Regions from separate parts of the Sphingomonas taxi genome, predicted to be linked through region 1. Evidence: riboswitches for the same ligand, from Rfam matches in the RefSeq annotation. Region 1 holds a riboswitch; the other holds the start of a gene.
The links. Region 1 has a riboswitch for thiamine pyrophosphate ahead of MC45_RS16860 (TonB-dependent receptor). Riboswitches for the same ligand answer to the same signal wherever they lie in the genome.
Positions count from the first base shown of each region.

Region 2: another riboswitch for thiamine pyrophosphate. It lies ahead of thiC (phosphomethylpyrimidine synthase ThiC); the one in region 1 lies ahead of MC45_RS16860 (TonB-dependent receptor).

Region 1 covers NZ_CP009571.1:3,686,665-3,701,644, reverse strand. The annotation lists gene MC45_RS16895 (xanthine dehydrogenase family protein molybdopterin-binding subunit) at 1-1,180, shown strand, start outside; gene MC45_RS16890 (multidrug effflux MFS transporter) at 1,374-2,570, opposite strand; gene MC45_RS16885 (TonB-dependent receptor domain-containing protein) at 2,821-5,691, shown strand; gene MC45_RS16880 (SDR family oxidoreductase) at 5,792-6,781, shown strand; gene MC45_RS19410 (hypothetical protein) at 6,902-7,042, shown strand; gene MC45_RS16875 (sigma-54-dependent transcriptional regulator) at 7,097-8,386, opposite strand; gene MC45_RS16870 (sensor histidine kinase) at 8,383-10,065, opposite strand; gene mqo (malate dehydrogenase (quinone)) at 10,394-12,109, shown strand; TPP riboswitch at 12,149-12,258, shown strand; gene MC45_RS16860 (TonB-dependent receptor) at 12,315-14,591, shown strand; gene MC45_RS16855 (phosphotransferase enzyme family protein) at 14,596-14,980, shown strand, end outside.
Region 2 covers NZ_CP009571.1:3,240,597-3,255,576, reverse strand. The annotation lists gene MC45_RS14835 (DUF427 domain-containing protein) at 1-147, shown strand, start outside; gene MC45_RS14830 (hypothetical protein) at 151-498, opposite strand; gene thiC (phosphomethylpyrimidine synthase ThiC) at 607-2,454, opposite strand; TPP riboswitch at 2,493-2,602, opposite strand; gene MC45_RS14820 (ferritin-like domain-containing protein) at 2,907-3,911, opposite strand; gene MC45_RS14815 (ferritin-like domain-containing protein) at 3,952-5,043, opposite strand; gene MC45_RS14810 (ferritin-like domain-containing protein) at 5,270-6,319, opposite strand; gene MC45_RS14805 (ferritin-like domain-containing protein) at 6,334-7,362, opposite strand; gene MC45_RS14800 (sigma-70 family RNA polymerase sigma factor) at 7,576-8,151, shown strand; gene MC45_RS14795 (anti-sigma factor) at 8,141-8,863, shown strand; gene MC45_RS14790 (MipA/OmpV family protein) at 8,912-9,760, opposite strand; gene MC45_RS14785 (DUF2141 domain-containing protein) at 9,848-10,234, opposite strand; gene MC45_RS14780 (sterol desaturase family protein) at 10,203-11,027, opposite strand; gene MC45_RS14775 (GNAT family N-acetyltransferase) at 11,322-11,828, opposite strand; gene crtY (lycopene beta-cyclase CrtY) at 11,903-13,069, shown strand; gene MC45_RS14765 (phytoene desaturase) at 13,095-14,570, shown strand; gene MC45_RS14760 (acyl-CoA thioesterase) at 14,720-14,980, opposite strand, start outside.

The DNA.
Region 1 (14,980 bases):
CGCCAACACCTTCATGCGCGCGCCCGGCGAGGCGGTCGGCACCTTCGCGCTGGAGAGCGCGATCGACGAACTCGCCGTGGCGATGGACATCGATCCGATCGAGCTGCGGATGCGCAACGAGCCCGAGAAGGACCCGACCACCGGCGCGCCCTTCTCGTCGCGCGAGGTCGAGAAGGCCTATCGCGACGGCGCCGCCCGCTTCGGCTGGGCGCAGCGCGGCAAGCCCGGGGCGCGGCGCGAGGGCGAATGGCTGGTCGGCATGGGCGTCGCCACCGCCACCTATCCCTATTACCGGATGCCCGGCGGCGCGGCGCGGATCACGCTGACCCGCCACGGCCATGCCACGGTCGACATCGCCGCGCACGACATGGGGATGGGCACCGCCACCGCGCAGACGCAGGTCGCCGCCGACCGGCTCGGGCTGGAGATGGAGCAGGTGACCTTCCGCTACGGCGACAGCAGCCTGCCCGGCGTCGTCATGGCCGGCGGGTCGCAGCAGACCGCGGCGATCGGCGCCTCGGTGATCGCCGCGCATCGCGCTCTGGTCGGCGAGTTGCTCAAGCTCGCTGGCAACGATTCGCCGCTCGCCGGGCTCGATGCCGACGAGGTCGGCGGGATCGACGGCGGCCTCGCCAAGCTCGACGAGCCGACGCGGCACGAAAGCTATGCCTCGATCCTCGCGCGCGCGCAGCGCGACACGGTCGTGGTCGAGGCGACGCCGCCGATGCCGCTCGAGACGATGCATTGGTCGATGCACTCGCACGGCGCGATGTTCTGCGAGGTGCGGGTCAATATCGTGACCGGCGAGGTGCGGGTCAGCCGCTTCCTCGGCTCGTTCGACTGCGGCCGCATCCTCAATCCCAAGACCGCGGCGAGTCAGTTCCGCGGCGGCATCATCATGGGGCTCGGCCTCGCGCTGATGGAGGAGACGCAATATGACGAGCGCAACGGCCGGATCATGAACCCCAGCCTCGCCGAATATCACGTGCCGGTGCATATGGACGTGCCCGAGATCGAGGTGATGTGGACCGACATCCCCGATCCCCACACGCCGATGGGTGCGCGCGGCGTCGGCGAGATCGGCATCACCGGCGTCGGCGCGGCGGTGGCGAATGCGGTGTTCAACGCCACCGGCAAGCGCATCCGCGACCTGCCGATCACCCTCGACAAATTGCTGTAGGATTCGGGCATCCGGCCCGACGCGAGACTCCCTGATGTACCCCGGCGAAGGCCGGGGCCCAGTTGGGAAGGCCCCTGTAAGCTATTACAAACCTTCCCCAACTGGGCCCCGGCCTCCGCCGGGGTACAGCGTATCGAGGATCGCAAGGTCTGGCCGACGCCGGGATCACCCGAACGTACGATCGCAGATACCGCTAACCCGCCATCCGCGGCCGAAACAGCTCGCCCTTCTCCACCACCCAGATCAGCGCGAGCACCGCAACGCCGATCAGCAGATAGCCGATCGCCAGCGGCAGCGTCGTGCCGGCATAGGACTGGCCGATCGCCGAGCCGACCAGCACCGCACCGATGCTGGTGATGAAGCCCTGCACCGACGAGGCGGTGCCGGCGATATGGCCGACCGGCTCCATCGCCATCGCGCCGAAGTTCGATCCGCACAGGCCGATGCAGGTCATGCTGAGCGCCTGCAGGATCATATAGCTGGTCAGCGTCTCCTGCCCCGCCTGGATGACGATCAGGTGGACGACCGACAGCGCGATCAGCGCCAGCACCGCCGCCTGCGAGATCAGCCGCGTTCCCAGCCGCTCGACCAGCCGGCTGTTGGCGAAGGAGGCGACGCCCATCGAAAAGGCGCAGATCGCGAACAACAAGGTGAACCGCCGGCCTGCGCCGAATTCGTCGACGAAGATCTGCTGCGCCGAGGAAACGAAGGCGATGATGCCGCCGAAGGTCAGCGCCGCGGCGATCGCATAGCCGATCGAATAGCGGTTGGTCAGCGTCAGGCGGTAGCTTTGCCGCAGATTGGCGAGCGACAGCGGCAGCCGCCGCGCTACCGGCAGCGTCTCGGGCAGGCGGACCAGCGACCAGGCGAGCACCAACGCCGCGAAGCCGCCCAGCGCGTAGAAGATGAACCGCCACGGGCCGAAGGCGAGCAGCCCCTGGCCGAGCGTCGGCGCGAGGATCGGCACGATGAAGAAGATCATCTGCGCGATCGACATGGTGCGCGCCATCTGCCGCCCCGAGGCGCCGTCGCGGACGATCGCCACCGCGAGCACGCGCGTCGAGGCCGACATCAGCCCCTGCAACAGCCGCGCGCCGAGCAGCGCGGCGAAGGTCACCGAACTCGCCGCGAAGACGCTCGCCGCGATGAAGCCGAGCAGCGTCGCGATCAGCACCGGCCGCCGCCCCAGCCGGTCGGCGAGCGGCCCGTAGACGAGCTGGCCGGCGCCGAAGCCGACCATGTAGACGGTCACCACCCACTGCCGGTGGTTGGCCGCGCTCACCAGCAGGTCGCGGCCGATTTCGGCGAGCGCCGGCAGCATCAGGTCGACGCCCAATGCGTTGACCGCCATCACGGCGGCGATGAACGCGACGAACTCGCGCGGGTGCATGCCGGGTGGCGCGGGATGATCGGTCATGGCCGCGCCTATCGGCGGCATCGTGCCGCATCACAAGGCAGGGACCGGGCAAACTGCTGTAAATCTATGCATTATGCGCTCCGGCCTGTTACCGCGCAGCAACATCGTTACCGAAATATTGCCATTATGGTTCTTGCCCGGCGCTGCGATATGGCCGCGCGGCAACAATCCTGCATATTCCCCCTGCGACGCCGCAAAGGGCGCAAGACAAGGGGAATGAGCAATGCGTGCAACGACGTGGATGATGCGATCGTCGAGCCTGGCGATGATGGCCGGGCTGGCACTGTCGGCGCAGGTCGCCGCCGCGCAGCTGGCGACCGATCCGCAGACGCCGACCGCCCCCGCCGCGACCGAGGCCCCCGCCGAGGACATCGTCGTGACCGGATCGCGCATCCGCCGCGACCCGCTCGATCAGCCCTCCCCCGTCGTCACCATCGACGATAGCGCGATCGCGCGCACCGGCCTGTCCTCGATCGCCGACGTGCTGCAGCGGCTGCCGGCCTCGTCGGGCGGGCTCAACTCCAAGTTCAACAGCTCGGGCAATTTCGGCAACCCGCCCGACGGCGGCGGCGTCGGTGCCGGCTCGGCAGTGCTCGACCTGCGCTATCTCGGTGCCAAGCGCACCCTGGTGCTGGTCGACGGGCTGCGCTTCGTCAACGGCGCCTCGGCGAGCGGCATCCCCGCCACCGTCGATCTCAACTCGATCCCCTCGTCGATGATCGAACGCGTCGAAGTGCTGCAATCGGGTGCCTCGCCGCAATATGGTTCGGACGCGATCGCCGGCGTCGTCAACATCATCACCAAACAGAGCCAGAAGGGCTTCAAGGGCTCGGCGCAATACGGCCAGTTCCTCGGCGACAATGACGGCAAGACGCAGGATTACCAGCTCAGCTACGGCGTCGGCGGCGACGACGTCCATGTCGTCGCGGGCGGCTATTACACCAAGCAGGAATCGGTCAGCGCCGCGAACCGCAGCATCTCGCAATTCCCCAACCCCGGCCAGACGAGCTGTGCGGACCCGATCGGCGGCTGTTCCAGCTTCACCCCGCTCGGCCGCTTCCTGGTCAACGGCCAGAACATCACGTTGCGCGGCCCCGTCGCCAGCGGCCGCCCGGTCTACGACCCGACGCTGGCGACCGGCGACTTCAAGGCGTTCACCGCCGCCGACCGCTACAATTTCGCGCCGTTCAATTACTTCCTGACCCCGGTCGAGCGCTTCGGCGGCTTCGTCAACGCCCGCGCGCGCTTCTCCGACGCGATCAACCTCAGCGTGAAGGCGGTCTACAACCGGCGCAATTCGCAAAATCAGGCGGCCTATCTGCCGCTCGGCATCGGCCCCGACGTCGGCAACGGCAACATGCTCGACGGATTGTCCGTGGATGCCACCAATCCGTACAATCCGTTCGGCGTCACGCTGACCCCCGGCCAGAATTATACCGCGATCTTCCGCCGCCTCGTCGAGGCGGGGCAGCGCACCTACAGCCAGCAGGTCGACACCATGTCGCTGACCGGCACGCTCGACGGCAAGTTCCGGATGTTCGACCGCAACTGGTATTGGGACGTCAATGCCGTGCTCGGCTATAACGACGCCAAGCAGCTGTTCACCGGCAATATCAACGCCGCCCGCCTCGCCCGCGCGATCGGCCCGGTCAGCCAGTGCACCGACGAATGCGTGCCGTTCAACTTCTTCGGCGGCGTGGGCTCGATCACCCCGGCGATGCTCGGCTATATCGGCTTCGACGAGCGCGATCGCAGCCGCCAGACGCTCAACGACTATACCGCCAATCTGTCGGGCGAATTGTTCGACCTGCCCGGCGGCCCGGTCGGCATCGCGGTGGGCTACGAACATCGCTACCAGTTCGGCAGCTTCACCCCCGATCCGATCATCCAGGCGGGCCTGGGCGCCGACATCCCCGCGCAGGCGGCGAGCGGCCGCTTCAACGTCGACGAGGTCTATGGCGAGATCCGCCTGCCGCTGCTGCGCGACCTGCCCGCCATCGCCTCGTTCGAGCTGAACGGCGCGGTCCGCCATTCGAATTATTCGACCTTCGGCAGCAACACGACGTTCAGCGGCGGCGCGTTGTGGAAGCCGTTCAACGACTTGCTGCTGCGCGGCCAATATGCCGAATCGCTGCGCGCGCCGTCGATCGGCGAACTCTATGGCGCGCAGTCACGCTTCGACGCGACGATCGACGATCCCTGCACCAGCGCGGCGGGCGGCCTGTTCCCGTCGAACGCCACGGTGCGCGCCAATTGCGTCGCCAACGGCGTTCCCGCCAGCGGCAGCTATGCCGAGCCGTCGGGCCAGTTGCCGGTGCTGACCGGCGGCAACCCCGACCTGCGCCCCGAAACCGCGCGCACCCTGCTGTTCGGCGGCGTCTACAGCCCGCGCTGGGCGCGCAACGGCACGCTTTCGGCGCTCAGCCTCGAGGTCAATTATTACGACATCAAGGTCGATGGCGCGATTGCGTCGATCCCGGCGCAGGTGCTGCTCAGCCGCTGCGCCGAGACCGGTGACGCGCTCAGCTGCACCGCGATCCGCCGCGCGCCGAGCGGCATCGTCACCGCGATCAACGGCCTGCTGCTCAACACCGGCGGCGTCCGCACCAAGGGCATCGACGCGACGCTGACCGTCCGCTCGGGCGAGACCGGCGCCGGCCGCTTCGGCCTCTACGTCTCGGGCAATTACCTGCTCAAATATGCCGAGCGCACGCCGGCGACCGACGGCTTCACCACCACCGACTATGTCGGCACCGAGCGTGGATCGCCCGATCAGGCCTATCCGCACTTCAAGGGGCTGGGCACGATCGACTGGACGCTCGGCCCGGTCACCGCGAGCATCACCGCACGCTATATCGACAACGTCCAGGAGATCGCGGCGGAGAACGAGCTGAAGAGCCGGCTGTACGGCGACGCGCAGCTGCAATTCCGCCCGAGCTGGCTCGATGCGAAATTCGCCTTCACATTCGGCGTCAACAACGTCTTCGACAAGGATCCGCCGGCCTGCTTCAGCTGCAGCCTCAACAATTTCGACCCGACCACCTACGATATCCCCGGTCGCTTCGGCTATCTGCGCCTGTCTTACGGTCTGTAACCGTACCGGGCTGCCGATCGGGGGGTCGGCAGCCCGAAAGGTTCGGAACGGAACCGTTCGGTCGACGCTTCTGGTCGTGATCTTTCCGGGAGTAACGATCATGACCGATACCACACGCCGCACCTTCGTGGCGGGGGCAGCGCTGGCTGCCGGCACCGCCGCCACCGCCACTGCCGCCGCCGCCGCCCAGGCCGGCGGCAGCGCCGCCGCCACGACGCCCGCCGCCGCGGCTTACCCCAAGCCGCCCTATCCGGTGCAGCGCCAGCCCTGGCCCGGCCTCGCCAGCAAGATGACGCCGCGCCCCGATCATGGCGAGACGAGCTACAAGGGATCGGGCAAGCTCGCCGGCAAGAAGGCCCTGATCACCGGCGGCGACAGCGGCATCGGCCGCGCTGCGGCGATCGCCTACGCCCGCGAAGGCGCCGACGTCGCGATCAACTATCTGCCCGCGGAGGAGCCCGATGCGCGCGAGGTCGTCGCGCTGATCCGGGCGGAGGGTCGCAAGGCGGTCGCCATCCCCGGCGATCTGCGCGACGAACGCTTCTGCCGCAAGCTGGTGCAGCAGGCGGCCGAGCAGCTCGGCGGGCTCGACATCCTCGTCAACAACGCCGCGCGGCAGCAGACCCGCCCCGGCATCGCCGATATCTCCAGCCAGGATTTCGACGATACGATGAAGACCAACGTCTATGCGCCCTTCTGGCTGACCAAGGCGGCGGTCGAGCGGATGGGCGCGGGTGCGGTGATCGTCAACACCTCGTCCGAGCAAGCGGGCAACCCCTCGCCCGACATCGTCGATTATGCGCTGACCCGCGCTGCGGTGCTCAACTTCACCAAAAGCATGGCCAAGCAACTCGCCAGCCGCGGCATCCGCGTCAACGCAGTGGCGCCGGGGCCGTTCTGGACGCCGTTGCAGGTGAGCGGCGGCGCGACGCCCGACAAGCTCAAGAGCTTCGGCGGCGATTCGCCGCTGGCGCGTGCGGGGCAGCCCGCTGAAATTGCCGGCCTCTACGTCGCCGCCGCCGATCCGGCGCTGAGCTATTCGACCGGCCAGATCTTCGGCTCGACCGGCGGCAACGGCCAGCCGGCGTAACCGCCGGGTGGGACGGCAGGCCGGATCAGGGCATGCCGTCTCCCTCTCCCGGCACCGTCAGCGATCTGTAACCTGCTTGCGGCAGGATCGTGGCTATCGCAGGCGAAAGGCGGCCCCGGCATGAGCGACGGAAGCAAGCGTCCGGACAAGGTGCGGCCCGGGCCGGTCGCTTATACCGCGATCGCGCTGCTGGTCGTCGCCTGCCTGATCGCGATCGGCGGCATGTATCAGGGCTGGTTCCGCTTCCTGTTCGACCGGTAGCAGGAGCGGGTCGAGGCTCTCCTGTTGCCTCGACCACCGATGCCGGTCAGGCGGTCACGGACGGGTCTGGCGGCGGATCGCGCGCAGGTCGATGCCGAGCCGGTTGACGCGATAATAGAAGGTCTTGCGCGGCAATTTGAGCGCCTGGATCGCGGCGGCGATCTCGCCGTCCGCAGCGGCGATGGCGTCGATGATCGTCGCCCGCTCGAATGCGTCGAGCCGCTCGGGCAGCGACGCGGGTTCGCCGCTGCTCGGCGCGCCGTCGTCGAGGCCGAGGCAGATGCGCTCCGCCGCTTTCTCCAGTTCGAGCACGTTGCCCGGCCATGGCCGCGCCGCCAGCCGCATCGCGTGATCGGCCAATGCCGGCACCGCGCAGCGATGGCGCTCGGCGGCGCGCGCGGCGAAATGCGCGAACAGCATTGGAATATCCTCCTTGCGCTCGGACAGCGGCGGCAGGCGCAGCGGCACGCCGGCGAGCAGGTGGAACAGGCCGGGCAGGATGCGGTCGCGCTGCCCCTCCTCCAGCGCGGCGACGATCCGCACGTCGACCGCATGCGGATCGCGGCCGTCGAGCGGCAGCGCGCGCTTTTCGGCGAAATGCGCCAGCCGGTTCTGCAATTCGGGTCCGGCGGCTTCGAGATGGTCGAGGAACAACGTGCCGCGATGCGCACGGTCGATCGGGCCGTTGCGCGCGAACACTTCGCGCTCGACCAGCGCCACCGGCACCGTCGCGCAGTCGATGACGAGGAAGCGATGGCGCGCACGCCGCCCGGCGCGATGCACCAGCCGCGCGAAATGTTCGCGCCCCGTCCCCACCTCGCCCTCGATCACCAGATCGAGCGGCGCATCGGCGAGCAGCGGGATCATGCCACGCAATCGCCGGATCGCGAGGCTGTCGCCGATCAGCGTCTCGCCCTGCTGTTCGTCGGCGAGCGCGCGCAGCCGCCGGTTCTCCAGCGTCAGCCCGCGTGCGGTCGCGGCGCGCACCGCCGCGGCGACCAGCGCCTCGGGATCGAACGGCTTGGACAGGAAGTCCCATGCGCCGTTCCTGATCGCCTCCACCGCCATGCCGATGTCGCCATGACCGGTGAGCAGCAGCACCGGCAGGTCGGCGTCGCGGCCACGCACCGCGTCCATCAATTCCAGCCCCGACATGCCCGGCATGCGGACGTCGGTGATGAGGATACCGGGAAAGTCGGCGGTGAGTTCGGGCAACGCGCTACGCGCGTCGGCGAACGGTCGCACCTCGAAACCGTGCAGCTTGAGCAATTGCGACGCCGCCGCGCGGAGATCCGGCTCGTCGTCGACCAGCGCGACGACCGGTGTCCTGTCGATCGTCGTCATGCCCGCCGCATCCCGATCTCGAACACCGCCCCGCCCGGCGCGGGCAGATGATGCAGCCAGCCGCCGAGGTCGGTCATGATATCCTGCGCGATGACGAGGCCGAGACCGAGACCCGCTGCGCGGCTGGTGTTGAACGGCTTGAACAGGCCGGCGGCGATCGCCGGATCGATGCCCGGCCCGGTATCCGCGACGCGGAGCCGGACGCGCGACTCCTCCTCGACCAGGGTCAGCGTGATGCGCCGCTCGGCGCGGCCGGCGAGTGCGTCGAGCGCGTTCTGGACGAGATTGACCAGCACCTGTTCGAGGCGGACCTTGCCGCCGACCACCCTCAGCGCCGGATCGATCGCAGGCCGGTCGAGCACCGCATCCCTTAGCTGTTCGCGCACGATCAGCAGCGCGCCGTCGATCACCTCGGCGAGCGAAACCGGGCGGAGTTCGTCGGTCTGGCGGCGCGAAAAGGCGCGAAGCTGCGCGGTCACCACGCCGACCCGGTCGGCGAGCTGCGCGATCGTGCGGAGATTGGCACGCACCTCGTCGGGCTCGTCGCGGTCGAGCAGCATGCGACTGGTTTCGGCATAGGTGCGGATCGCCGCGACCGGCTGCGCGGTCTCGTGCGCGACGCTGGCGGTGATCTGGCCGAGCGATGCGAGCCGGTTGGCCTGGCGCAGCGCCTCGCGCAATTCGGCGCCGCGCGCATCGGACAGCGCGCGCTCGGCGGCCTCGCGACGCAGGTCGGCGGTGCGCTCGGCAACCGCCGCCTCCAGCTCGGCGGTGCGGCGACGCGTCGCCAGCACACGCTGGCGCATGGCCCAGGCGATGACGCCGAGCGCGAGGACGCTCGCCCCCGCCGCCGCCGCGGCGAACAGCCGCGCCGCCGCGACCGCGCGATCGACGGGTCGCATCTGCACCAATTGCCAGCCCGGCTGGCTGACCGGCACCATCTGCGCGACGTAGGACGCCGGCGCACCGCCGATCCGCACGCGGCCGTCGCCGAGCGGCACCAGCGCCACCGTGCCGGCCGCCGGCGCCGTTGCCCGCGTCACGGTGGCGAAGCGCCAGCCGGGGCGGCTGGTGACGAGGATGCGCTGCCGGGCGTCCTGCACGAAGCTGATCCCGCCGCTGCGCGCCCAGGCCCGTTCGATCCGGTCGAACTCCAGCTTGATGACGGTGACGCCGCCGGTCGCGGTCCGCGCGGCGAGATACAGGCCGGGGCGCTGGCTGACGCTGCCGATCGCGAAATGGCTGCCCTCGCCGCGGGCTTCCGCCTGCCGGACATAGGGACGGCTATGATAATCGATGCCGACGAAGGCCCGCGGGCTGCGCCAGTTGCTCGCGGCGATCGACCAGCCGTCCGGGCCGACCACGTAGATCGCCGGCGCGCCGGTGACGCGGGCCAGCGCCTCCAGCTTGCGGTTGAGCGCCGGTCGCGCCGCGCCGGTGCCGGCGATCGCCGCCGAAATGTCGCGATCGTTGGCAAGCGTGAGCGGCAGCAGCCGGAAACGGGCGATCTCGCTGTCGAGCAGCGCCGCGCGCAGCCGCGCATCCTGTGTCACCTCGATCTGCTGCTGCGCGATCGTGCGCCGTTGTGCGAGCGCGCCGGCGAGGATCGCGGCGGCGATCGCGAGCAACAGCACGCCCGCCAGCCAGGGCCAGCCGCGGATCAGGGGGCGGAGACTCACGGCCGAATGCCTACCCGCCCGCCTGCCGCGTGGCAAGAAGTTGCACTTTCACCGCAAAGGATGTGTCATTTCCTGCCCTCCGCGAACCATCCCCGCACGCTAGATTGGTTCTAAGTCGTTGTGAGAGAACGATTATATCGAAGTGTCATTTTCTGCGCGGGCCGCATCCGCGGGTCGGGCACAAGCGGGTCGATACGGTCGCATGGCTCCGCCGGAGCGATGCGGCATCGGCCGTCCGGATTCGCCGGTCGCGGCCGTGGACACGCCCCGCTGCGATCCGCGTCCTACCGCGACGTCGTACCGCAAGCGGCTGCAGAAGGATCATGCGATGCACTCCGACCCCCGCGAGCTGGCCCCGACCGCCGACATGTCGACTCTTCCGGCTGCCGCCGTCACCCGCCGCGGGCTGATCGGCGCGGTCGCCGCCGCGGGGGGCGCCTCGCTGCTGCCGGCGGCGGCGCGCGCGCAAGCGCGCAGCGAGCAGAGCGTCGACGTGCTGCTGATCGGCGGCGGCATCATGAGCGCGACGCTCGGCGTGCTGCTGCGCCAGCTCGAACCGACGTGGACGATCGAGATGGTCGAGCGGCTCGACCGCGCCGCCGGCGAGAGTTCCGACGGCTGGAACAACGCCGGCACCGGCCATTCGGCGCTGTGCGAGCTCAACTATACGCCGGTCAACGCCGCCGACGGCCGCGTCGAGATCGCCAAGGCGATCGAGATCAACGAGCAATGGCAGATCACCCGCCAGTTCCTCAGCCACCAGCTCCGCGCCGGGGTGCTCAGCGACCCGCGCGCCTTCATCAACTCGACGCCGCACATGAATCTGGTGTGGGGCCGCGAGAACGTCGAATTCCTGCGCAAGCGGCATGCGGCGCTCGGCGCCAGCCCGTTGTTCTCGGGGATGGAGTTCACCACCGATCCGCACCAGATCGGCCAATGGGTGCCGCTGATGATGGAGGGGCGCAGCGGTGGCCTGCCGCTGGCGGCGACGCGCTCGCCGCTCGGCACCGATTGCGACTGGGGCGAGGTGACGCGGCAATATATCACGTCGCTCAGCCGCCAAACGGGCGTGACGCTGACCAGCGGCCACGAGGTGCGCAAGCTCGAACGCAATGCGGACAAGAGCTGGCGCGTCACCGCCGAGGCGACCAACGGCGGCGGCAAGCGGATCATCAACGCGCGCTTCGTCTTCGCCGGCGCCGGTGGCGGCGCATTGCCGATCCTGCAGGCCTCGGGAATTCCCGAAGCCGACAATTATGCGGGTTTCCCGGTCGGCGGCTCGTTCCTCGTCTCCGAAAAGCCCGAGATCGCCGACCGCCATCTCGCCAAGGTCTATGGCAAGGCCGCGGTCGGCTCGCCGCCGATGTCGGTGCCGCATCTCGACACGCGCTATTTCGACAAGCGCCGCGCCTTGCTGTTCGGGCCGTTCGCCACCTTCTCGACCAAGTTCCTCAAGCACGGCTCGTATTTCGACCTGCCGGCGTCGGTGACGCTCGACAATTTCCGCCCGATGATGGCGGTCGGCTGGGACAATTTCGACCTGGTCGAATATCTCGCCGGCCAGTTGATGATGTCCGACGAGGACCGGCTGAAGGCGCTGCGCGAATATCTGCCCGGTGCGCGCGCGGAAGACTGGAAGCTGTGGCAGGCCGGCCAGCGCGTCCAGATCATCAAGCGCGATCCCGAGAAGGGCGGCGTGCTCAAGCTGGGGACGGAGATCGTCGCTTCGAAGGACGGCTCGATCGCGGCGCTGCTCGGCGCGTCGCCGGGGGCGTCGACCGCGCCGGCGATCATGCTGAACCTGCTCAAGACGGTCTTCCCCAAGCGGCTCGCGACCCCGGCGTGGCAGGACGGCCTGCGCAAGATCGTGCCGTCCTACGGGATCGCGCTCAACGATCATCCCGACTTGCTCGCGCAGGAATGGGCGCAGACCAGCGACGCGCTGCAACTGACGACGCCGCCGCCCGCGGTCCATGTCGCCACCCGGCCGCGCCCCGCCGCCACCCGCGTCAAGGCCGACCGCCACCCCGATCTGGCGCTGTAATCGAGCCCCCTATCGCTACCCCGCGGGATCGCCTAAGCCGGGCCATCCCCGGGGGGCCGCTGACGCGCGGCTGAGAAATGGGCAGCAGCCCATGACCCGCTGAACCTGATCCGGGTGATACCGGCGTAGGGAGGGTCTGCGGTGCGCCGTCGTTCCTCCGATGAAGTGGATGCGAACGATTCCGGCTCTTGTTTCCCGTTTCGACATGCGACCCGCGCGATCCTGGCTCGCGCTGGGGGTGCCGGTGCTGCTCCTCGCGGCACCCGCCGCGGCGCAGACCGCCGAACCCGCCGAGATCCGCGTCGTCGGCCATCCCGATCCCGCCGGGCTGCTGCCCGACCAACAGGCGCCGAAGAGCCAGAGCGCGATCTCGGCCGACTTCATCGTCAAACAGGCGCCGACGCTCAACGCCTTCCAGCTCGTCACCTTGCTGCCCGGCGCCAATGTCGCATCGAGCGATCCCTACGGCCTGTCGACCAGTTCCAGCCTGACGCTGCGCGGGCTGGGGCAGGACGAGATCGGCGTGCTGATGGAAGGCGCACCGCAGAACGACATCGGCTATTATTACGCCTATCCGTCACAGTTCGCCGACCCCGGCAACCTCCGGCGGATATCGATCGCGCAGGGGTCGGTCGACATCGACTCGCCGACGCTGGGCGGTGCCGGCGGATTGCTATCGCTGGCGCTCGACGATCCCAGGGCGCGGGCGGGCGGCCTCGTCGATCTGTCGCTCGGCAGCTATGCGGCGCGGCGCGGCTTCGTGCGGATCGACAGCGGGACGATCGGCGGCACCGGGCTCAAGGCCTTCCTGTCCTATTCCAACACGCGTGCGGACAATTGGCGCGGTGCCGGCTTCGACACGCGCCAGCATATCGACGCGAAGCTGCTCAACGAATGGGGCGCGGGCAATCGCGCCAGCCTCGCGCTGTCGTTCAACGACGCCAATTCCTCGAGTTACCCCAGCCCGACGCTCGCCGAATGGCAGGCGCAGAGCCGCGGCTTCAACTACGCCAAGCGCTACACGCCGGGCGCCACCGATTACTGGCGGCTCTATCGCGCGCCGTTCCGCAATCTCTACGCCTCGGCGCCGGTGCATCTCGAGCTCGGCGAGCGGCTGACGTTCGACAGCACCAGTTATGCGCAATTCGGTTACGGCAATTCGCCTTATGGCACGCAGCTCACCACCACCGGCAATTTCCTCGGTACCGAGGAGCTGGCGCAGCCGATCGCGCTGCCCGGCGCAGTCGACGGCGTCGCGACGGTGCTCGGCAATTATACCGGCGACCAGTTCCGCGGCGGCAGCCTCGCCAAGCTGACGCTGCAGGCCGGCAGCCACCGGATCACCGCCGGGCTGTGGTTCGATTACGGCACCGATCGCGTCACCCAATCCTATACCAGCATCGCTGCCGATGGCCGGCCGACCGACCGCTGGGGCTATCGCGCCAAAGCGATCCGCACCGCCGACGGCCGCCTGCTCGCTTACGAGAACCAGCGCACCGTCACCGTCACCAAGAGCTTTTTCCTCGCCGACAGCATCGCCGTCGCGCCGCGGCTGACGGTCGACGTCGGGTTCAAGGGCGTCGACGTGCTGCGCAACGGCCGCAACTATCTGCCCGGACCGCAGGACAAGGTGCGGATCGACAGTTTCGCCGCTTTGCCGCGCGCCGCGATCCATTACCGGCTCGACGACCGGCAACAGCTCTTCGCCAACGTCACCACCAACTTCCGCACGCCCAACGAATTCACGCTGTACAACAGCTATGCCGGCGGAGCGCTGGTCGTGCAGGGCAGCAACGCGCTCAAGAACGAATATTCGGTGTCGGAAGAGCTCGGCTATCGCTTCATCGGCGAAGCGGTCTCGGCCTCGGTGACGGGCTTCCACTATAAATTCCGCAACCGACAGCTCGCGACGGTGGTCGATCAGGGCGGCGCGCAGGTCAATGCGACGCTCAACGCCGGCGGACAGACCTCTTATGGCGTCGATGCCGAGATCGACTATCGCCCGGTCGCCGCGGTCAGCCTCTATGTGTCGGGCGAATATCTGCACGCGCGGCTCGACGACGATCTGCCGGTCGGCGGCGACCTGCTGCCGACGCGCGGCCGGCATGCGGTGTCGAGCCCGACGGTGCAATTCGGCGCGGGCGGCACCTATGACGACGGCCGCGTCTTCGGCAGCATCGCGTCGAAATATCTCGGCCGGCAATATGCCACCTTCACGAACGACGAGCGCATCAAGGGCTATGCGACGCTCGACCTGTCGATCGGCGTGCATCTGGCCGAGTGGCTCGACGGCAAGCGCACCGACCTGCGCGTCAACGCGATCAACGTCACCGATCCGCACGTGCTCGCCGGCGTCCAGGCGGTGACGAGCAACGCGCAGGACACCATCGGCCGCAACGGCACCGTCATCGCTGGTCAGGCACCCGCTTATTATATCGGCAGCGGCGCCGCGGTGATGGCGACCGTCTCGCGCGCGTTCTGAGGCGATGACGCCCGCCGGTCATCTGGTGCACGGCATGGGGCAGGCGCTGGAGGCGCCGACCTGGCCGGCGATCACCATCGGCGAGGCCACCGCGGTACTGGCGCGCTTTCCGGCGGCTGGACCGCCGACCGGGCTGCACTGGCATTCGCCACGCCCCTTCTCGGCGGCGGCCTTGGTCCGGACCGGGACGGGCACCGTCCTGCTCAAGCGCCACCACCACATGCTGCGCTCGATCGCGGGGCTGGCCGAGGAACATGCGTTCATCGCGCATCTCGCCGCGGCCGGCCTATCGGTGCCGAAGGTCCTCGCGACGGCCGACGGTGCGACCGCAATCGCGATCGACGCGTGGCGCTACGAAGCGCACCGGCAGGCGCCGGGCGCCGATCTCT
Region 2 (14,980 bases), 450 kb from region 1:
CCGTGGAAAGGCACCGCACATTACCATACGCTGCGCGTCGACGGGGCCGAGAACCGCGATGCCGCCTGGTATTATCCCCAGCCCAAGGATGCCGCCAAGGAGATCACCGACCGGATCGCCTTCTGGAAGGGCGTCGAGGTGCGCTGACGCCTACCATACCGGGATCGTCACGCGGTCGATGCCCGGATGGATGCTATAGGTGATGCTGGTCGGGACGATGCTGTCGCCGCGATAGGCGGGGTGGACGGTCATCGTCCGCCGTGTGTCGCCTTGCTGGGCGAGCAGCCGGAAGATCAGCGCCTCGATGCGGCGTGCGGCATCGGGCGGAACGAACAGCTCGTTGGCGCGATCGGGTGGGCCGCCGAAATCGCGCGGGAAGAGCCAGGTCTGCACGAGCTTGCCGCGCATCGCGAGCACGCGCGCTTTGGCGCGCGAGGTGACCGCGGCAAGGTCGATAGCGTCATTCGCAGCCTGCGTGAGGACGATCGGTACAATCATCTGGAGCCCCCCGGTCGCCAAGGGTAGGCGGTCGGCGGCGGCAGGCAAGGCGCGACGGCCAAGTCGTTGACGAGCGGCCCGGTTTCCGTCAGCGACTCAGCGCCAAGATTACTCCGCCGCCGGCAGGTACACCTCCCCGCCCTTCTCGCGGAACCGCTCGCTCATGTCGGCCATGCCCGCCTCGGCCTCTTCGGCGGCGACGAAAGTGGCGACCGGCGCATTCTGCTTGGCGGCGAATTCCCTAACCTCCTGCGTGATCTTCATCGAGCAGAATTTCGGGCCGCACATCGAACAGAAATGCGCGGTCTTGGCACCCTCGGCCGGCAAGGTCTGGTCGTGGAACGACTCGGCGGTATCGGGGTCGAGCGACAGGTTGAACTGGTCGCGCCAGCGGAAATCGAAGCGGGCGCGGCTCAGCGCGTCGTCGCGCAGCTTCGCGGCGGGGTGGCCCTTGGCGAGATCGGCGGCGTGCGCGGCGAGCTTGTAGGTGACGACGCCGACCTTGACGTCGTCGCGGTCGGGCAGGCCGAGATGCTCCTTGGGGGTGACGTAGCAGAGCATCGCGCAGCCGAACCAGCCGATCATCGCCGCGCCGATACCGCTGGTGATATGGTCGTAGCCCGGCGCGATATCCGTGGTGAGCGGCCCGAGCGTATAGAAAGGCGCCTCGCCGCAGACCTGGAGCTGCTTGGTCATATTCTCCTGGATCTTGTGCATCGGGACATGGCCCGGGCCTTCGATCATCACCTGCACGTCCTGCGCCCAGGCGCGGTGGGTCAGCTCGCCGAGCGTGTAGAGCTCGCTGAACTGCGCCTCGTCATTGGCGTCGGCGATCGAGCCGGGGCGCAGGCCGTCGCCCAGCGAATAGGCGATGTCATAGGCCTTCATGATCTCGGTGATCTCGTCGAACCGTTCGTAGAGGAACGATTCCTTGTGATGCGCGAGGCACCATTTCGCCATGATGCTGCCGCCGCGGCTGACGATGCCGGTGACGCGCTTCGCCGTCATCGGGATGTAGGGCAGGCGGACGCCGGCGTGGATGGTGAAATAGTCGACGCCCTGTTCGGCCTGTTCGATCAGCGTGTCGCGGAAGATCTCCCAGGTCAGCTCCTCGGCGATGCCGCCGACCTTTTCCAGCGCCTGATAGATCGGCACGGTGCCGATCGGCACGGGGCTGTTGCGCAGGATCCATTCGCGGGTGTCGTGGATGTTGCGGCCGGTCGACAGGTCCATCACCGTGTCGGCACCCCAGCGGATCGACCAGACGAGCTTGTCGACCTCCGCCGCGACGTTGCTGGCGACGGCGGAGTTGCCGATATTGGCGTTGATCTTGACCAGGAAGTTGCGGCCGATCGCCATCGGCTCGGATTCGGGATGGTTGATGTTCGACGGGATGATCGCGCGGCCGCGCGCGACCTCGTCACGGACGAATTCGGGGGTAACGTAATCGGGGATCGACGCGCCGAAGCTCTCGCCGTCGCGGACATGGTCGCGCAGCATCGCACGACCGAGATTTTCGCGCGTCGCGACATATTCCATCTCGGGCGTGACGATGCCGCGGCGGGCATAATGCATCTGGCTGACGTTGGCGCCGGCGCGCGCGCGCAACGGGCGACGGACGGCGTTGGGGAATTGCGGGACGCCGCCGGAGCGGTCGGGGCCGAGCTGGCCATTGTCTTCGGGACGCAGTTCGCGGCCATCGTAGCTTTCGACGTCGCCGCGGTTCTCGATCCACGCACGACGCAGCTGCGGCAGGCCGGCCATGATATCGATGCGCGCGGCCGGATCGGTATAGGGGCCGGAGGTGTCGTAGACGCGCAGCGGCGGCTCGCCCGAGGAGGGATCGAGATGGATCTCGCGCATCGCGACGCCCAGCGGGCCGACATGGATCTTCTTCGAGCCGCGGATCGGGCCGGTGGTGACGCCAATCTCGGTACGTGCGGGAATGTCGGCCATGAGTCTCTCTCCATGAACGGAGAGCGGACGCGGATTTTCGGATGAAACCGCTCCCTCCCTCCGCCGGTATCAACCGGATCAGGTTCAGCGGGTCGAAGGCTGCGGCCTTCCTCTCAAGCGCTGCATCAGCGCTCCCCCGGGGATAATGACGATGGTGTACGCGGTTCGGCGGCAGGCGCCAAGGCAAATCCTCCCGCCGCGAGAGGGGGCCATGTCATATGAAGGGTCGAGTGGGTCCATCGCTTTCCAAGCGCACCTCCGTCACCCCGGACTGGTTCCGGGGTCCACTCCGCGGCGAGGAGAACGGCTTAAGCAGGCACGATTCTCCTGCGGACCGGTGGACCCCGGAACGAGTCCGGGGTGACATAGAGATTGTGGACGCGGCTCGAACCTCGTTCCCACAGCCATAGGCGATAGCCCTCCCGCCAAAGGGGAGGGAGGGCGTCGGAGCGTCAGCTGGCGGCGGAGGTGCGGATGTTGCCGTTGATGCCGTTGGGGAAGAAGCCGCCCGAGCCGACCGCGGTCTTGTTGAGATAGACGATGTTGAGCACCTGGCCGGTCGAGCGGCTGTAGGCGACGCCGTTGGTGTCGGTCGGCACGACGTTGGCGGTGGTGGTGTCGCCGATGCCCTGGTCGATGTCGCTGCTGCCGTCGAGGCTGTCGCGCGCGTCGGAGATCAGCCGCGCGTTGGTGAGGATCGACGAGGCGCCGGCGAGCGTCTCGGCGGGATCGACGCCCTTGCGATAGAGCACCGAGCGGATCAGCCCGGCGTGATAGCCTTCGGTGGCGAGGATGCCGGCGGCAGCCTCAATGAACACCTTGTTGACGATCAGCGGCGAGGCGCCCTTGTAAGCCGAGACGCCGACGTCCTCGAACAGATAGGCGCCGAGCAGGAAGTTGATGTCGCTGGCATAGGGATTGAAGACATCGCTCGCGCCGACCACGCCGGCGGCGCGCGCCGCGGCGGTGAAGGCGCCGGTGGCGTCGCCGCCGATGTTGATCGCCGGCATCGCCACCGCGAAGCTGCCGAGGATCGTGCGCAGGAAGGTGACGTGGGCGATCTCGTCATTGGCGATCTCGCGCGCATATTGCGCGACGATCGGGTCCTGGAAGTTCACCTGGGCGCCGCCGGTGACGGTGCCGAGCGTGCCGACGCCGCTCATGATGCCGGTCGACAGGCCCTGGCCGAAGGCCGCCCAGCTGTAGAAGCTCGCCTCGAGATATTCGAGGTTGAGCGCGAAGTTGAGCACGTCGGCATCGGTGCCGACGGTCGGCGTCGTCGCGGTCGGCGTCGGGCTGGGGCTGCTGCTGCTGTCGCCGTCGCCACCGCAGGCGGCGAGCAGCGACAGGGCCCCCGCCGAGGCGGCGGCACCACCGGCGTAGCGCAGGAAGTTGCGGCGTTCGGCGCGGCGGTCGGCGATCGCGTCGAGGATCGTGTCGGTCGGAAGGTCGGTCATCGGGTCTATCCCCTGAAAGCTTTGAAAACGGACGGCGGGATCAGGAGGCGGTCGCCGCCTTGATGGTGCCGTTGAGGCCGGCGGGGAAGAAGCCGCCCGCGCTCGCCGCCGCGGCGTTGAGATAGACGATGTTGAGCACCTGATTGGGGGTGCGGCTGTAGACGATGCTGTTGGCGTCGGCCGGCACGATGTTGGACACCGGGAAGGTCGGCACCGGGGTGGGCGTCGCGGTCGGGGTCGGCGTGGGGGTCGGCGTCGGCGTCGCGGTGGCGGTCGCGGTGGGCGTCGGCGTCGGCACGGTCTGGCCCGGCGCGGCGGTGAGACCCGGCGTGATGCCCTGGTCGATGTCGGTGCCGCCGTCGAGGCTGTCGCGCGCGTCGGAGATCGCGCTGGCGCTGGTGATCAGCGCCGAGCCGGCGACCGAGCCGCGACGGAACAGCTCGCCGCGGATCGTCGCGGCATGATAGGCCTCGACCGCGAGGATACCGGCGGCGGCCTCGATATAGGTCTTGGTGAGCAGCGGCGCGGCGCCCTTGTAGGCGGTGACGCCGACGTCCTCGAACAGATAGGCGCCGAGCAGGAAATTCTCCTCGCTGCCATATTGGTTGAAGGTCTGGCCCGCGGCGATCAGCTTGGCGGCGACCGCGGCGGCGGAGAAGGCGCTGTTCGGGCCGACCGACAGGTCGAGCGCCGGCTGCGCGATCGCGCTGCTGCCCAGCGCGGTGCGCAGATAGGTGACGTGCGCGACCTCGTCGGCGGCGATCTCGCGCGCATAGCGGGCGAGGACCGGGTCGCTGAAGGTCACCGCGGCGCCGCCGCTGACGTTCGCCGCGCCCTGCGTGCCGGTGCCGGTGAGCAGATTGGCGGCGAGGCCGGCGCCACCGGTGGCGAAGGCGTAGAATTGCGCCTCGAGATATTCGAGGTTGAGCGCGAAATTGAGGATGTCCTGATCGGAATAGGTCGTCGTCTGCGCCTCGGCGGCGCCGGCGAGGCCCAGCGCCGACGCGCCCGCGGCGGTGACCGCCATCGCGCCCATCGCGGTGCGGAAGAAGTCGCGGCGTTCGGTGCGGCGCTGGACGCGGGCGTCGAGCGCCGCTGCGAGGGCGCTGTCGGTATCGGTTCGGGCGGTCATTACTCGGGTTCTCCCCACGCGCGGGCGGTCTTGCGGCGGCCCAGGATGGCCTTGCCGTTCCGCATCCGGCGGGAGGCGTCAAGCCCGGACGCGGCGGAAATCGGCGGCAGCGCGACGGAAGGGCGTGACCGCGCATAAAAAATCCTCCCCCGACGCGAAATCGAGGGAGGACCCTGTGCCGGCCGGCGTGGAAGGGAACGCCGGCCAACTCCTTGGAACGTCGGGCTCAGCCAAGGCCGACGGTGAAGGCCGGATTGGGATTGTTGGTGCCCGCCGGGAAGAAGCCGCCGCGGGTGCGGTTGGCGCCGGTCGCGTTGAGATAGGCGATGTTGTGCACCTGCTGGACGCTGCGGCTGTAGGCGATGCCGTTGCTGTCGGTCGGCACGATGTTCGACACGGCATTGGCCGCGCCGATGTTGGTGCCGGCGATGCCCTGGTCGTCGTCGCCGTTGGTGCCGCCGGTGGTGCCGTCGAGCAGATCGCGCGCGTCCGAGATCTTGGTGGTCGCGGTGATCAGATCGGCGTTGGTGACGCCGCGGGTGTAGAGGATCGTGCGGACGAGGCCGGCATGATAGGCCTCCGCCGCGAGGATGCCCGCCGCCGCTTCGAGATACATCGACGAGATGACCGGCGAGGCGCCCTTATAGGCGGTGACGCCGATATCCTCGAAGATATAGGCGCCGAGCAGGAAGTTGGTCGGGCTGGCATAGGGATCGAACAGGCCGTTCGAGGCGACGACGCCGGCGGCACGCGCCGCCGCGGTGAACGCACCGGTCGCGGTCCCCGAGATGTCGATCGCCGGCTGGGCGACCGCGGCACTGCCGAGCGCGGCGCGCAGGAAGGTGACGTGGGCGATCTCATCCTGCGCGATCTCGCGCGCATATTGGCCGATCAGCGGGTCGGAGGTGAAATTGACCGCGCGCGGGAAGCCGTCGCCCGAGCCGGTGATGACCGACCCCTGCGTGCCCGTACCGGTGAGCAGCGACGCCGACAGGCCGGTGCCGAACGCGGCATAACTGTAGAATTGCGCCTCGAGATATTCGAGGTTGAGCGCGAAGTTGAGCACCGCGACGTCGGTGCTGACCGAGGTCGCAGTCGGCGTCGGCGTCGGAAACGGTACCGACATATTGTCGTCGTCGTCACCGCAGGCGGCGAGCAGCGACAGGCCGCCGACCGCGGCGACGCCGGTCGCGGCGGTCTTCATGAACGCGCGGCGGGCCTTGCGGCGTGCGGCGGTTGCCTCGACGATGGCGAGGACGGAGAGTTCCTTGGTCATATATCCACCCCTGCTCAGTTCGCGGCGCTGCTGCGCAGCCCGCTGTTCCCGTTGTTGATGCCGTTCGGGAAGAACCCGCCCGCGGTCACCGATCGGGGATTGAGATAGACGATGTTGAGCACCTGCGCCGGCGTCCGGCTGAACGCGAGGCCGTTGGAATCGAGCGGCACGATGTTCGAGGTCGTGCCCGCATTGGTCGTCGTCGCGGCGATGCCCTGGTCGAGATCGGTGCCGCCGTCGACCGAATCGCGCAGGTTGGAGATCGCCGTGGTCGCGGCGACGTTGTTCTGCGCGGTGGTGATCGTCGGGGTCGCAACGCCGCGCGCATAGAGCGCGGTGCGCACGATCGCGGCATGATAGGCCTCGACCGCGAGGATGCCGGCGGCCGCCTCGAGATAGGTCTTGTTGTTGAACAGCGCGCCCGCCGCGCCCTTGTAGGCGGTGACGCCGACGTCCTCGAAGATGAAGGCCGCCTGCAGGAAGCTGTCGTCGTTCGCATAGGGGTCGAAGCCGGTCAGCGCCGGGCTGGTGCTGGCGGCGGCGGCGGCGAAGGCACCGCCGGCGGCACCCGAGATGTCGATCTGCGGCTGGGCGGCGATCAGCGCGTCGCTGGTGCCGGTGCCGCGGATCGCGGCGCGCAGGAAGGTGACATGCGCCACTTCGTCCGCGGCGATCTCGCGCGCATAAGCGGCGATGCCGCGGTCGCTGAACTGCACCTGGCGGGCCGAGCCGGTGCCGGTGCCGGTCACCACCGTGCCCTGCGTGCCGACGCCGCCGGTCAGCAGGTTGGCGGGCAAGCCGGTGCCGAAGGCGGCATAGCTGTAGAATTGCGCTTCGAGATATTCGAGGTTGAGCGCGAAGTTGAGCACGTCGACCTCGGTCACCGCGGTCTGCGCCGCCGCCTCGCCGGCGATCGACATCGCCGCCGCGCCGGCTGCGGTCACCGCCGCCATGCCCATCGCGTTCTTGAAGAATCCGCGCCGTTCCTCGCGTCGCCGCGCCCGGGCGTCGAACGCCTCGATGATCTGGTCCGTCTGGGTCATCGTCAGCAACCTCCCTCACCTTCATGCGGTCCTCCGTCATCGCCGCATGCTATCGACGGGCGACCGGTAGACCTGTGGCGAGCTACGTTGCCGGGTCGTGGAAAGATGCGCGGCGGCCGAAACAAAATGTCGGTTTTGCAAAATGATCCGACATGGTCGGAATGTTGGCCGCAGGATATTGCCGGGAGGCTTGCGTACGGTTAGCCCTTGGCCGTGCCTCCCGCCGCCCCCTCCAGCCCCCAGGCGGCCCGTACGATCCTGGTCGAGGCGCTGATCCGTACCGGCGAGGAGGACCGCGACGCCTTCCGCACCGTCTACCGTCTGACCTCGGCGAAGCTTTTCGGCATATGCCTGCGTATCTGCGAAGACAGGCAAGGCGCCGAGGACGTGCTGCACGACGTATATCTCACCATCTGGCACCGCGCGGGGGCCTATCAGCCGGGACGGGCGAGCCCGATCTCGTGGCTGGCGACGATCGCGCGCAACCGGGCGATCGACTGGCGCCGGCGCCACGGCCGGGCGCGCACCGCGCCGGTCGAGGCGGCCGACGCGATGCCCGATCCGGCGGCGGCGCAGGACGAGGCGCTGATCGCCGACGAGCAGCGCGCGCGATTGCACGACTGCCTGGAGACGATCGAGGCGCGCCAGCGCGGCGCGATCCGCAGCGCCTTCTTCGGCGGGCTGACCTATGCCGAGCTGGCGGCGGCGCAGGCGGTGCCGCTCGGCACGATGAAGAGCTGGGTACGGCGCGGGCTGCTCGCCCTGCGGGGGTGCCTCGATGGCGAGTGACGACCTCCCCGACATGACCGCCGCCGAACTGGCGCTGGGGCTGCTCGACGGCAGCGAGCGCGCCTCGGCGTTGCGCCGGCTGGCGAGCGAGCCGGGCTTCGCCGCCGAGGTGGAGCGCTGGCGCGACTGGCTGGGCGCGCTGTTCGCCGATTGGCCGGCGGTGGCCGCGCCCGACGCGGTGGCGGCGCGGGTCGAGGCGTCGCTCGATGCGCCGCGCGGCGTGCCGGCGGCGAACGACAATGCGGGGGGTGTCGCGCGCTGGCGTGGGCTGGCGATGGCGGCGAGCATCGCCGCCTGCCTGTTGCTGGCGGTGACGACGCTGCTGATGCTGCGGCCCGCCCCGGCGCCGATCCGCATCCCGGTGCGCGTGCCGGTGACCGCGCCGGCGCCCTTGCTCGCCGCGATCGTGCCGACCGGCAAGGGCGCGCCGATCGCCGCCGCCTACGATCCGGCGAGCGCGACGGTACGGATCGCCGGCGGTGTCGACGTACCGGCGGGGCATTCGGCGCAATTGTGGGCGATCCACGGCGCCGATGCGCCGCGTTCTTTGGGCGTGATCCCGGCGGGGCCGGCGCGGGTGGTCGTGCCGGCGGCGGTGCGGCCGGCGCTCGCGGCGGAGACGGTGCTGGCGATCTCGATCGAGCCGGCGGGCGGCTCGCCGACCGGGCTGCCGACCGGACCGGTGGTCGCGACGGGCAAGCTCAGCGGGTAAGTCGTCCTCCATCCGTCATGCCGGCACGACGGATGGAGGCATTCCGGCTCAGAACGTATAGGCGAGCCCGACTGCGCCCAGCCACTGGTTGCGCGAGCCGGCAATGCGGACCAGCGGGCTGTCGGCGAAGCCGTTGAGCATCCGGACGTAGGTGCCGCCGGCGACGATCTTGAAGCCCTTGAGCAGATTGCCGGTCAGCGAATAGGTGTAGAGACCGCCGAGCGAATAATTCTTCCAGCCGGCGCGCGCATTGTAGGTCGGCAGGCCGCTCGCCAGCGTTTGCGTCGGGGAGACCGAGAAATAGGTCGTCGCATAACCGCGGCCGGCACGCTCGGCCGAGGCGAAGATCGCCACCGCCATCTTCTCGCTCAGCGGAGTGATGTAATTGACGCTCGGCTGCCAGATGCCGCTGTCATGGGCATTGGCGACGTCGTGGCGATAGCTGACCGTCGCCGACAATTGGTCGTACGGGCTGGTGATCACCCCGGTCTTGCCGATGCCGACATAGCCGCCGAGCTCGATCGCGGTATCGACCTTGCCGAGCGCGCGGACGCGCGGATCGTCGATGCTCTTGAGGCTGCTGCGGTTGAAATTGACGACGCCGATCGGACCGGCCTGCAGGTCCCAGACGGGGCCGGGCTTGTCGCGGATCAGATCGACGCTGATCCGGTTGCCGGCGAGGACGAAGCCATAGCCCTTGATCGAGCCGACCGCGCCCGGTGCGGCGGTGAAGCGATAGTCGTTCGAGCCTTCGTAATCGCTGAGGTAGACGCCGGCGGCGCCGACGGTGATCGTATCGCGATTGAAGTCGAATTCGGTGGGCTGCACGGGCGCCGACGCCTCCTGCGCGGCGGCCGGGGTGACGAACACGGCAGCGGCGGCGAGCGCGAGCGGCATCAAGATCTTGGCGGACAAAGCTACGGCTCCAAACCTGTTACGACGCCGTAACGCGGCGGACGCCGGTTGCTATCCATTGCCGACCGATCAGAGGATGTAATGCATCCGTATCTGTTGCTGATTTGCATCACTGGTCACCGCGAAGCGTGCCGCGGCGAAGTGCGGCGCACCGAAGCGGATCGGCGGGTTGCGCGAAAAGCCGAAGCCCTCGCGCGGAATGCCGGCGAAGGTGTCGAGCCTGGCGTTGCTGTTCTCGTCGTGGATCACCGCGACGGCATATTGGCCGTGCGGCAGCCCTTCGAAGCGCAGGCTGTGCGCATTGGCCGGTACCGAGCGGGTGATCGCATCGGCATCGTCGACGCAGGCGGGGAAATTGTCGGGATCGGCGGTCAGGCAGACGCGCAGCAGCCCCTTGGCGGAGCGCATCTGGCTGATGGCGACGTCAAGCCGCGCGATCGGCGCCGCGCCGAGCACCAGCGCCGCCGCCGGCAGCAAGGCGGCGAGCGCCACCGGCCGGTTGCTGCGCCTGCGCCTTGGCACGCGCGTGGCTGCGCGCGAAATCGCCGACGCCGCGATCGGTGCCGCAAAGGCGGTCCCAGAACCGGAAGTAGAGCCCATAGTTACATCCATATTGCTCATGGTGCCGCTGATGATGGCTGGCGGTGATCAGCCAGCCGCCCAATGGCCCCCGCCACATGAACCGCGGGAAAACCTCCCAACCCATGTGATTGGTTACGCCCATAACCGTCATAGTCGCCAGCACGAAGCCCAGAGCGGCGACATGGATCGGAATTGCCAGCACCAGTAACGGAATTGCCACAGCGCCGGTCAGCGCCTCGATCGGGTGGAAGGCCATCGCCGCCCAGGCGGTCGGCGGGCGGCTGGCGTGATGGACGGCATGCGCCGCCTTGAACACCGCCGGCCGGTGCATCCAGCGATGCGTCCAGTAGAACCAGGTGTCGTGGAGGACGAGGTAGAGCAGGATCGAGACCGGCCAATACCACAAGGGATAGGCGTGGACGTCGCGATAGACGCGCGTCCAGCCATGCGCCTGCCAGCCCCAGGCGAGCACGCCGGCGGGGATGCCGTAGATGGCGGCGGAGGCGAGGCTCCATGCGATCTCGCGCCGCATCTGCGCATCGAGCCCGCGGTAGAGGCCGGGATGACGCAACCGCGTCGCCGCGGCGAACGCGCCGGAGACGAGGAGATAGCGCACGCCGACGATCATCGTCATCGCCAGCGCGGACAGGGTGACGGCGAGCAGCATGCTACGGGACGTAGCGGATTTCCGGGGGCGGGGATATGGCGGATGCGACCTGCCGGCCTGATGCCGACGGCGCGGCGAGGATGCAACGAGCGTGGTCCGTCGCGGTGAGATACGCCAGGTCTGCCTTCTCCGATTCGTCACCCCGGACTCGTTCCGGGGTCCACCGGGCCGCGCGCGAATGGCATCGCCTCTAGCCGTTCTCCTCGCCGCGGAGTGGACCCCGGAACGAGTCCGGGGTGACGGAGTGAGCTTGGCGGGAGCCGCGCCAGCATGAACGTCGATGAGGGTGAGGTGTCAGCGTTCGAGCACGTGTATCGTCCGGCCCTTGTAATCCGCGTCGCGCACCAACCCGTACCCCAGCCGCGCCGCCAGCCGCAGCGACGGCGCGTTGTCTGGATCGATGATGCAGGTCGTCCGCGCGATGCCCAGCGCCTGCGTCCAGGCGAACACCGCCGCGAGCGCCTCGCCGGCGTAGCCGCGGCCGTGCGCCGCCGGGGCCAAGGCCCAGCCCATTTCGGGCAGCGCCAACGGCGGGTCGATCGCGCGGCGGGCCTCGATCAGGCCGACCTCGCCGACCAGGCCGCCGGCGCGGTCGCGGACCACCCAGCTGCCGTAATCGAATGCCTGCCACTGGCCGATCGACCGCAGCAGCCGGATCCACACCTCCTCGCGGCTGCGCGCGACGCCGCCGACCCGTTCGAACACCGCGGGATGCGCCCACATCGCGGCGAGCGCGTCGAGATCGGCGGGGCGATGGACGGTGAGGATCAGGCGATCGGTGGTGAGCACGGGCGGCGTCATGCCGGCAGGCTAGCGCGGCGCGCGGCGGCGTAAAAGCCGGTTCTCCCGCCCCGCGCTTTGGGGTAGGCGCAGACATGGGTTCGACCATCCCTTGCGACGTGGCGATCGTCGGCGGCGGCCTCGCCGGCGGCCTGATCGCGCTGGCGCTGCACGCGCGACACCCCGGCCTCGACGTGCGGATCATCGAGGCGGCACCGCATCTCGGCGGCGACCACGTCTGGTCGTTCTTCGGCAGCGACATCGCGCAGCAGGATCGCTGGCTGGTCGCGCCGCTGACGGTGCACGACTGGCAGGGCTATGACGTCGCCTTCCCGCACCTCGCGCGGCAGATCGACGCGACCTATCATTCGGTGACCAGCGAGCGATTGCATGCGGTGATCCGCACGACGCTGCCGGCGCCGGCGGTGATGCTCGGGCGCAAGGTGCTCGCCGCCTCGGCGACCGCGGTGGTGCTCGCCGACGGCGACCGGATCGAAGCCGGCGGGGTGATCGACTGCCGCGGCCCCGGCGACCTGTCGGTGCTCGAGCTCGGCTGGCAGAAGTTCGTCGGGCAGGAACTGCTGCTCCACGCGCCGCATGGCACCACCGGGCCGCGGGTAATGGACGCGACGGTCGAGCAGATCGACGGTTATCGCTTCGTCTACTGCCTGCCCTTCGCCGCCGACCGCATGTTCGTCGAGGACACCTATTACAGCGACACGCCGCACGTCGACCGCGCCGCGCTGGGGCTGCGCATCGCCGCTTATGCCGCGGACCGCGGCTGGCAGGTCGACAGCGTGCTGCGCACCGAGGCGGGCGTGCTGCCGATCACGCTGGGGGGCGATTTCGAAGCCTATTGGCGGTCGAGCGGCGCCAACGTCGCCAAGGCGGGGATGCGCGCCGGGCTGTTCCAGCCGACCACCGGCTATTCGCTGCCCGACGCGGTGCGGCTGGCGGTGCGGCTGGCCGAGCGGACCGATTTCTCGGGCAAGGCGCTCGCCGGTTTCACCCACGATTACGCCCGCGCGGCGTGGAAGCAGGGCGCCTTCTATCGCATGCTGAGCGCAATGATGTTCCGCGCCGGCGATCCGGCGGAACGTTGGCGCATCATCGAGCGCTTCTACCGTCTCGACCCGACGCTGATCACCCGTTTCTATGCGGGGCGATCCAGTCTCAAGGACAAGATACGGATTCTGACGGGCAAACCACCGGTGCCGGTGGGCAGCGCGATCAGGGTCCTGCGAACGACGGCATGGCGGTAACCCGCGCAGAGGAATGGAAACGAACATGAAGTCGGCGATCGTCATCGGAGCGGGATTCGGCGGGCTGGCGCTCGCGATCCGCCTGCAATCGGCGGGAATAGCGACGACCATCGTCGAGTCGCGCGACAAACCGGGCGGCCGCGCCTATTATTGGGAGCGCGACGGCTTCACCTTCGACGCCGGTCCCACCGTCATCACCGATCCCGCCTGCCTGCAGGAATTGTGGGCGCTCACCGGCCGCGACATGGCCGAGGACGTGACGCTGGAGCCGGTGACGCCCTTCTATCGGCTCAACTGGGTCGACGGCACCAATTTCGATTACACCAACGACGAGGCGCTGCTCCAGCGCGAGATCGGCAAGCTCAACCCCGCCGACATCGCCGGCTATCACAAGTTCCTCGAATATGCCGAGGGCGTCTATCGTGAGGGCTATGAGAAACTCGGCCATGTCGCGTTCCTCGACTTCGCCTCGATGATCAAGGCGGCGCCGGCGCTGGCCAAATATCAGGCGTGGCGCTCGGTCTATTCGATCGTGTCGAAATACGTGCAGAACGAGAAGCTGCGCGAGGCGCTGAGCTTCCACACGCTGCTGGTCGGCGGCAATCCGATGACGACCAGCGCGATCTATGCGCTGATCCACAAGCTGGAACGCGACGGCGGCGTCTGGTTCGCGCGTGGCGGCACCAACCGGCTGATCGCCGGGCTGGTCGCGCATTTCCAGCGAATCGGCGGCACGCTGCGGCTCGGCGATCCCGTCGCCTCGATCGAGACGCTCGGCGACCGCGCCACCGGCGTGCGCTGCGCGAGCGGCTGGGAAGCGCAGGCCGATGCGGTCGCGGCGAATAGCGACATCATGCACACCTATCGCGACCTGCTGAGCGGATCGCGCAGCGCCCAGCGCACCAAGGCGCGGCTGGAGCGCAAGAGCTATTCTCCATCGCTGTTCGTTGTCCATTTCGGCATCAAGGGCACGTGGCCCGGCATCCCGCACCATATGATCCTGTTCGGGCCGCGCTATAAGGAGCTGCTCGCCGACATCTACGATCACGGCGTGCTGGCGCAGGATTTCTCGCTGTACCTGCACCATCCGACCGTCACCGACCCGAGCCTTGCGCCGGAGGGGCATTCGACCTTCTACGCGCTGGCGCCGGTGCCGCACATGGGCAAGTTCCCGGTCGACTGGAACGAGGTCGGCCCGATCCTGGAAAAGCGCATCCTCGACGAGGTCGGGCGGCGGCTGATCCCCGACATCCACGACCGGATCGTCACCAAGTTCAGCTATGCGCCCAACGATTTCGCCACCGACCTGAAGGCGCATCTCGGCAGCGCGTTCAGCCTCGAACCGGTGCTGACGCAGAGCGCCTATTTCCGCGTCCATAACCGCGACGACCATATCCCGAATTTGTATTTCGTCGGCGCGGGCACGCATCCCGGTGCGGGGATCCCCGGCGTGGTCGGCAGCGCCAAGGCGACGGCGGCGCTGATGATGGCGGCGCGATAGGGCGGCCATTCCTCCCCGGCACGGGGAGGGGGACCAGCGAAGCTGGTGGAGGGGGGCTTCCACGAGCGCGATCCCATGAGGAAGCCCCCCTCCACCACGCCGCTATGCGTCGCGGTCCCCCTCCCCATTCCGGGGAGGAATGCGGTTCTTTATAGCGCCTCCAGAAACGCCCGCACCGCCTCTGGAATTGCGGCAGGCCGCCCCGTCGGCAGATGCACGTTGACCATCACCAGCGACACCGTCGCGTGCAGGTGTCCGGTGGTGCCGTGCGCAAGATCCATCGCCATCGTCATGCTGGTGCCGCCGACCCGCGCGATGCGGACATGCGCGGCGACCGTATCGCCCCAGACGAACGGGCGGAGATAGTCGACCTCCGCCTTGCGGACGTGGAATTCGAGCTGCTCCCACAT